Allochromatium vinosum DSM 180: one gene and its partner. The protein of the gene in region 2 interacts with the protein of the main gene of each other region in a pairwise test. Links are inferred from orthologs where the notes say so. Each region holds a gene or a part of one and is shown on either strand. Other genes may lie near its edges. The genes, in order: minC and ALVIN_RS13710.

Region 1 (3,023 bases), 2.6 Mb from region 2 along the record:
GGACGGACGCTTCATCGCTCCGACCGGAGCCCAGGTGCTCGAACTCGGGCCGCTCAACGCGACCATCCATCAGGTCGATGAATGTGTCGCGGTCGCGGATCTCGATCAGCTGCACCGGATCTACGGTCGAATGATCGAACGGCTCCTTCTGCCGGCCGCTTGAGCGGCGTCCATGATCCAGTCGGCCTCAGGCACTCGATGCCGAGGCCGACTCGGGCAGGATGATGTTGAGTTCCAGCACCTCGTGCGACTCTTCCTGCTCGTACGTCACCGAGACGGCGTCCATGTCGACCTCGACATACTTGCGGATCACCGCCAGGATCTCCTGCTGGAGCTGTGGCAGATAAGAGGGCTTGTCCCGCGCGACGCGATCATGGGCGACGAGGATCTGCAAGCGCTCCTTGGCCACACTGGCATTGCCCGTCGTCTTGGCGCGCGAGGATACGAAATAGTCGAGCAGACCCATGGTTCACCCCTTGAAGATGCGGCTCAGCAGGCCTTTTTTCTCCGGATGCAGGAAACGGTGTGGAACATCGTCACCCAGATAGCGCGACACCATGTCGCCATAGGCTTGGCCGGCGTCGCTCTCGCGGTCGAGGATGACCGGGATACCGGCGTTGGAGGCATTGAGCACCGCCCTGGACTCAGGCACCACGCCGAGCAGCTTGAGTGAGAGGATCTCCTGGACGTCGTCGACGCTCAGCATCTCGCCATTGGCCACGCGCATCGGGTCGTAGCGGGTCAGCAGCAGATACTCGCGGATCGGATCCAGATTCTCCTCGGCACGCTTCGAGCGGCTGGAGAGGATGCCGAGCATCCGGTCGGAGTCGCGCACCGAGGAGACCTCGGGGTTGGTGACGACGATGGCGTCGTCGGCGAAGTACATGGCCATGTAGGCGCCATGCTCGATGCCGGCCGGCGAATCGCAGACGATGAAGTCGTAGTTGTCCCCCAGATCGGTGAGCACGCGCTCCACACCCTCCCGGGTCAGGGCGTCCTTGTCGCGCGTCTGCGAGGCCGGCAGCACGTAGAGGCTGTCGCAGCGCTTGTCGCGGATCAGAGCCTGATTGAGGTTGGCCTCGCCGTTGATGACGTTGATGAAGTCATAGACGACGCGCCGCTCGCACCCCATGATCAGGTCCAGGTTGCGCAGACCGACATCGAAGTCGATGACGACGGTGCGCTTGCCGCGCTGAGCCAACCCCATGGACAGCGCGGCGGCCGTGGTCGTCTTGCCGACCCCGCCCTTGCCCGAGGTGATCACGATGATTCTTGCCAAGGTCACACCCTCCTTCGGGGGTTCCGCTCCGTTCGACGGCGTGGCGGATATTCAAAGTTTCTCGATACGCAGAATCTTCTGGTCCAGGAAGATCTGGACCGGGACGCCGCGCAATTCGTGTGGGATACCTTCGCTGACACGATAGTGCCCAGCGATCGAAATCAGTTCGGCCTGGAGATCGTGGCAGAAGATACGCGCCTCCATGTTGCCGCTCATCCCGGCGAGCGCGCGTCCGCGTAGCGGTCCGTAGACGTGGATGTTGCCGTCGGCCATCAACTCGGCGCCCGAGCTGACCGGCGCGATGATCGACAGATCCCCGCCGGCGGCATAGATACGCTGGCCGGAGCGCACCGGCCTGGTGACCAGCATGAAGCCGGACTGTCCCGTGATGTGCGGCTGGGCCGTCTCGGTCGGTGCCTGGGGCTTTCCGGGTGCCTGAGATGCCCTGGAGACCGTCGCGGGAACGGGTTCGGGTTCCGTCTCGGTTGCCAGCTCGCCGACCGATTTGGTGCGTCGCACATAGGACTCGCGCAGGATCGCCAGTTCGAGTGCTTCGGCGGCGGCCGTCTGTTCGGCATTCGCGCCACGCACACCGAAGGGGATCATGCCATAGCCACGCAGCAGGCCGACGAGCTGCGGGAGCGCGATCGGCTTCTGGTCCCTGGCCAGATCGCTCAGGTCGATCACCACCGGGGTGTTGCGAAAGAAGTCCGGCGCCTTCTCCACCTTGGCCCCCAGCCGCGACGCCACGGTCTCGATGTCGTTGTCGAGCAGGCGAATGATGGGCAGGGTGAAGCTGGCCGCCTTGAGTTCGAAGGTGCCGGCGCCATCGGAAGCGTTCGTTGAAGAAGTCGGTTTCTCGGCCATGTCGTTGGGATCGAGCGACGAGCGCTGTTGGTCTCCGGCTGTGTTCGACGCACATCCGGCCGTCAGCACGGGGGCTGAGCCGGATCTGGACGGAAGCGTCTCGGGACGTCCGCCACGTCCTCCATCCTGAGGACGCTTAAGATAAGCAAATCCTACCTAAAGCGAAATACGGACGATGCCGTCGGCACGCGATCAACCCGGCGGCCACTGCATGGGACGCCCGCCGAGGACGTGCAGATGCAGGTGGAAGACGGTCTGTCCGGCCTCCGCGTTGCAGTTGATGACAGTGCGGTAGCCGCGCTCGGCAATCCCGGCCTCGCGCGCGACCTGGGCCGCGACCAGCAGCAGCTTGCCGAGCAGCGCGGCATCCTCCGGGCCGGCGGCATCGAGCGTCGGGATCGGCTTGCGCGGGATCACCAGCAGATGCGTCGGAGCCTGCGGGCTGATGTCACGGAAGGCGACGACATCCTCGTCCTTGTAGACGAGATCGGCCGCGATCTCACCGGAAGCGATCTTGCCAAAAATCGTATCGGACATGGGTTCGTTCCAGTTGGAGGTGGTTCAGAGTGCGTGCCGCCCGGAGAAGGCCAGCGCCAGGGTTCCGCCGTCGACGTATTCCAGCTCGCCGCCCAGTGGCACGCCGTGGGCGATACGGGTCACGCGCACGCCGTGACGCGCGGCGCGATCGGCGATGAACTGCGCCGTGGCCCCGCCCTCGACCGTCGGACTGATGGCGAGGATGACCTCGGCGATGGACTCGTCGCGCAGACGCGCCTCCAGTACATCGAGTCCGAGTTCGTCCGGGCCGATGCCGTCGAGCGGCGAGAGCCGCCCGCCGAGCACGAAATAGCGCCCACGATAATCGGTCGCCTGCTCG
Region 2 (2,912 bases):
CACTCGCCTTGGCCACAGCCTCCAGGAAGTCGCGGGTGCGCGCGTAGTCGGCGAAATCGAGTCGACGTTCGAGGCGAAGCGGGCGTTCGCGGTGCTGCCAGGTGGTAGAGGTCGCGTTCATGGCTATGGCTATCTCCAGGTGCTGTGGCGTCGTCTGGTCTGATCCAAACGCCCGATCCAGTCCTCCAGTTCACGGGCGTGAGTCAGTTCCGCGTCATGCAGGGCGGCGAAGAAGTCGCGTCCGGCGACATCGCCGATCAGGGCGCAATAGTTGGCCGCCGCGTGATAGAGCGCGACCGCGTGCCATTCAAGCCGACGGTCGGCCTCCAGCAGTTCGATCAGCGAGAATCCGGCCTGGACCGGCCTGAGCCGCGAGCCGTTGGGCATGGCGCCCAGCCGCAGCATCCGCGCGGTCAGGCGTTCGGCGTGCTCCTGCTCCTCGGCGGCCTCGCGCCGGAAGTGCGCGCCGACCTCGGTCAGTCCCCACAGATCCGCCAGCCCGGCATGGGTCAGGTATTGCTGGACGGCGCTCAGTTCATGACTGAGCGCGCGCCCCAGATAACCCAAGATTCTCGGATTGGCCATCATGGGCTATCAGGAGCGACCATGCCCGCCGTCGGTGTCGCCCGGCTTGACCGGCAGGATCGGCTCGACCTCGCGATGCGGGCGGGCGATGATGTGCGCGGCGACCAGACCATCACCGACGCGCTCGCAGGCATCGGCTCCGGCGCGCACCGCCGCATTCACAGCGCCGGTCTCGCCGCGCACCAGCACGGTCACATAGCCGCCGCCGACGAACTCACGTCCGATCAGACGCACCTCGGCGGCCTTGGTCATGGCGTCGGCCGCCTCGATGGCGGGCACCAGTCCGCGGGTCTCGATCATTCCAAGCGCGATGCCATAGTTTTCGGAAGGCATGGTGGCTGACTCCTGGGTCTTAAAGTAGAGGATTGAGCGATTTCGATGTCGTGTCGGGTCTTATGTCAGCGCCGGTCTCAGGCCGCTTTTTCAGCCAGTTGGCCGCCGGTCGGCAGGATCGGCTCGACCTCGCGATGCGGGCGGGCGATGATGTGCGCGGCGACCAGACCATCGCCGACGCGCTCGCAGGCATCGGCGCCGGCGCGTACCGCCGCGTTCACTGCGCCGGTCTCACCGCGCACCAGCACGGTTACATAGCCGCCGCCGACGAACTCGCGTCCGATCAGGCGCACCTCGGCGGCCTTGGTCATGGCATCGGCCGCCTCGATGGCGGGCACCAGTCCGCGCGTTTCGATCATGCCCAGGGCGATCCCGTAGTATTCGTCAGCCATCTCGTGTTACTCCTCTGTTGACAAGTGTGGGTCTGTGTTTCGGTGTCGTAAGCTGTGTTCGTGTTCGTGCAATCGATCCTGTCAGACGCCGTCGGTCGGGTCCGGCGCGTCCCAGCGGTCGATGATGCCGCCGATGCTCAGGTCGGTGAGTATCCGGGTGCCGACCGCGACCCGGGCCGCCGAGCCGCTGATGGTGAAGACCCAGTTGCCCGGATGAGCGCCGACCGTGTCGACCGCCACCGCCCGTCCGCCCTTGGCGTCGCGCAGCACCCGCAGCGACACGGACTGGAGTCCGGGGATGCGGCGCGTGCAGACCAGCGAGCGTTCCACCTGCATGATGTCCATGCTCAGTCCTCCGCCCAGTGGTCGATGATGCCGACGATGGTCAGGTCGCTCGGGTAGTCCTTGTGGCCGGCGGCTTCGCGTGCCGCCGAGCTGCCGACACAGAGCACCCAGTCGCCGGGGGTGCAGCCCACGGCATCGACGGCGACCATCCGACTCTTGCCGTCGAGCACCACCTGGAGATGACGATGCTCCAGTCCGGGGATGCGGTTAGTCGCGACCAGCGGTTTTTCGACGCGACAGATCTTCATGCCGTCCTCCCGCCGAGCAGCGAGCCGCCGACCGGCTCCAGTCGTCCGTGGCCCTGGCTGTCGCGCACCGTCCAGTAGGTGTGGAGCAGACCGTGCTCGGCCAGATCCGGATAGCGCTGAGTGATGGCCTCGGCGAGGCGTTCGCAACGCTCGATCGCCCGCTCGCGCGCGCCCGGCACCTGTCCCGAGTACTCGAAACGGATGACGATCGGGACCGGCAGTCCATGGTCGACGTTGAGCTGCTTGAAGATCTTGATACCGACGTCCAGGTTGCAGGCGCCCTCTTCCAGGGTGCGCAGAAAGCTGAAATAGGTCAGGTTGCGCAGATGGATCTCGGCGAAATCCATCCCGACCCCGATGAAACGTTCTTCGTGTCCGATGTCGGTGTAGTGGCCGTTGTGATAGTCACGCACATAGTCGAGCTGCGAGATGTTGTGCTCGATCAGACGCGCGATCAGACGCTGCATCCCAGGCGCTGGGGCCAGACCGCCGCCGCTCGGGTTGGCCACGCGCTCACGGATCAGGGCGCGTGCCGCCTCGGGGTCGAGCCGTGCGGTCTCGCGATGGAGCGCGCCGGCGTCGACGAAACGGTCCAGATCGGCATCGCCGCGTGCGTCGGGCAGATGCAGACGCAAGCGGTCGGTGTCGGTGTCGATGCCGACGAGCAGGCCCTCGATCGAGGCGCCGCAGCAGTAGCTGTTCTCGACCGCCTCGCGGAAGGCGTGCAGACGCTCGCGTCCGGCGGCGGCGGCCTGGCGGGTGTCGCTGCCGTGGGCCGCGCAGCCGTGATGCTCGGGGTCGCGGCTACTGTAGTGATAGACGACCACCTTCAGATATCTGGTCGGGGCGTCGGCGGTGTTGGGCACGCCTTCGCGGAAGCGTCCGAGTTCCACTGACGACCAGCGATCGAGTGCCTCCTCGACGTCGAAGAGCGCACCGGCGTTGGCACGGCGCTGGACGGCGCCCATCGGCAACCGCAACACATAGCGGATGGCATGGGCCAGACGTC

The links.
Region 1: the proteins of ALVIN_RS13710 (region 2) and minC interact in binary tests that used the Escherichia coli proteins (3 or more experiments, as listed by UniProt). The link is inferred for Allochromatium vinosum DSM 180 from one-to-one orthologs.

The regions. Positions count from the first base shown.
Region 1 is NC_013851.1:476,210-479,232, forward strand. The notes cover bases 239-3,023. They hold minC (septum site-determining protein MinC), read right to left. Parts: upstream 2,147-3,023; coding sequence 1,331-2,146; downstream 239-1,330. Other genes in these bases: minE (cell division topological specificity factor MinE), read right to left, coding at 239-466; minD (septum site-determining protein MinD), read right to left, coding at 470-1,279; ALVIN_RS02070 (histidine triad nucleotide-binding protein), read right to left, coding at 2,339-2,683; recR (recombination mediator RecR), read right to left, coding at 2,708-3,023. In the rest of the region: dapE (succinyl-diaminopimelate desuccinylase), read left to right, coding at 1-163; more of minE, read right to left, coding at 188-238. UniProt on the Escherichia coli protein: Cell division inhibitor that blocks the formation of polar Z ring septums. Rapidly oscillates between the poles of the cell to destabilize FtsZ filaments that have formed before they mature into polar Z rings. Prevents FtsZ polymerization.
Region 2 is NC_013851.1:3,104,458-3,107,369, forward strand. The notes cover bases 24-2,697. They hold ALVIN_RS13710 (carboxysome peptide B), read right to left. Parts: upstream 1,656-2,697; coding sequence 1,392-1,655; downstream 24-1,391. Other genes in these bases: ALVIN_RS13690 (4a-hydroxytetrahydrobiopterin dehydratase), read right to left, coding at 24-121; ALVIN_RS13695 (ferritin-like domain-containing protein), read right to left, coding at 130-585; ALVIN_RS13700 (BMC domain-containing protein), read right to left, coding at 595-918; ALVIN_RS13705 (BMC domain-containing protein), read right to left, coding at 996-1,310; ALVIN_RS13715 (carboxysome peptide A), read right to left, coding at 1,658-1,903. Also shown: more of ALVIN_RS13690, read right to left, coding at 1-23; more of ALVIN_RS13720, read right to left, coding at 2,698-2,912. UniProt on the Escherichia coli protein: Probably forms vertices in the bacterial microcompartment (BMC) dedicated to ethanolamine degradation. It may be involved in transporting positively charged molecules into and out of the BMC.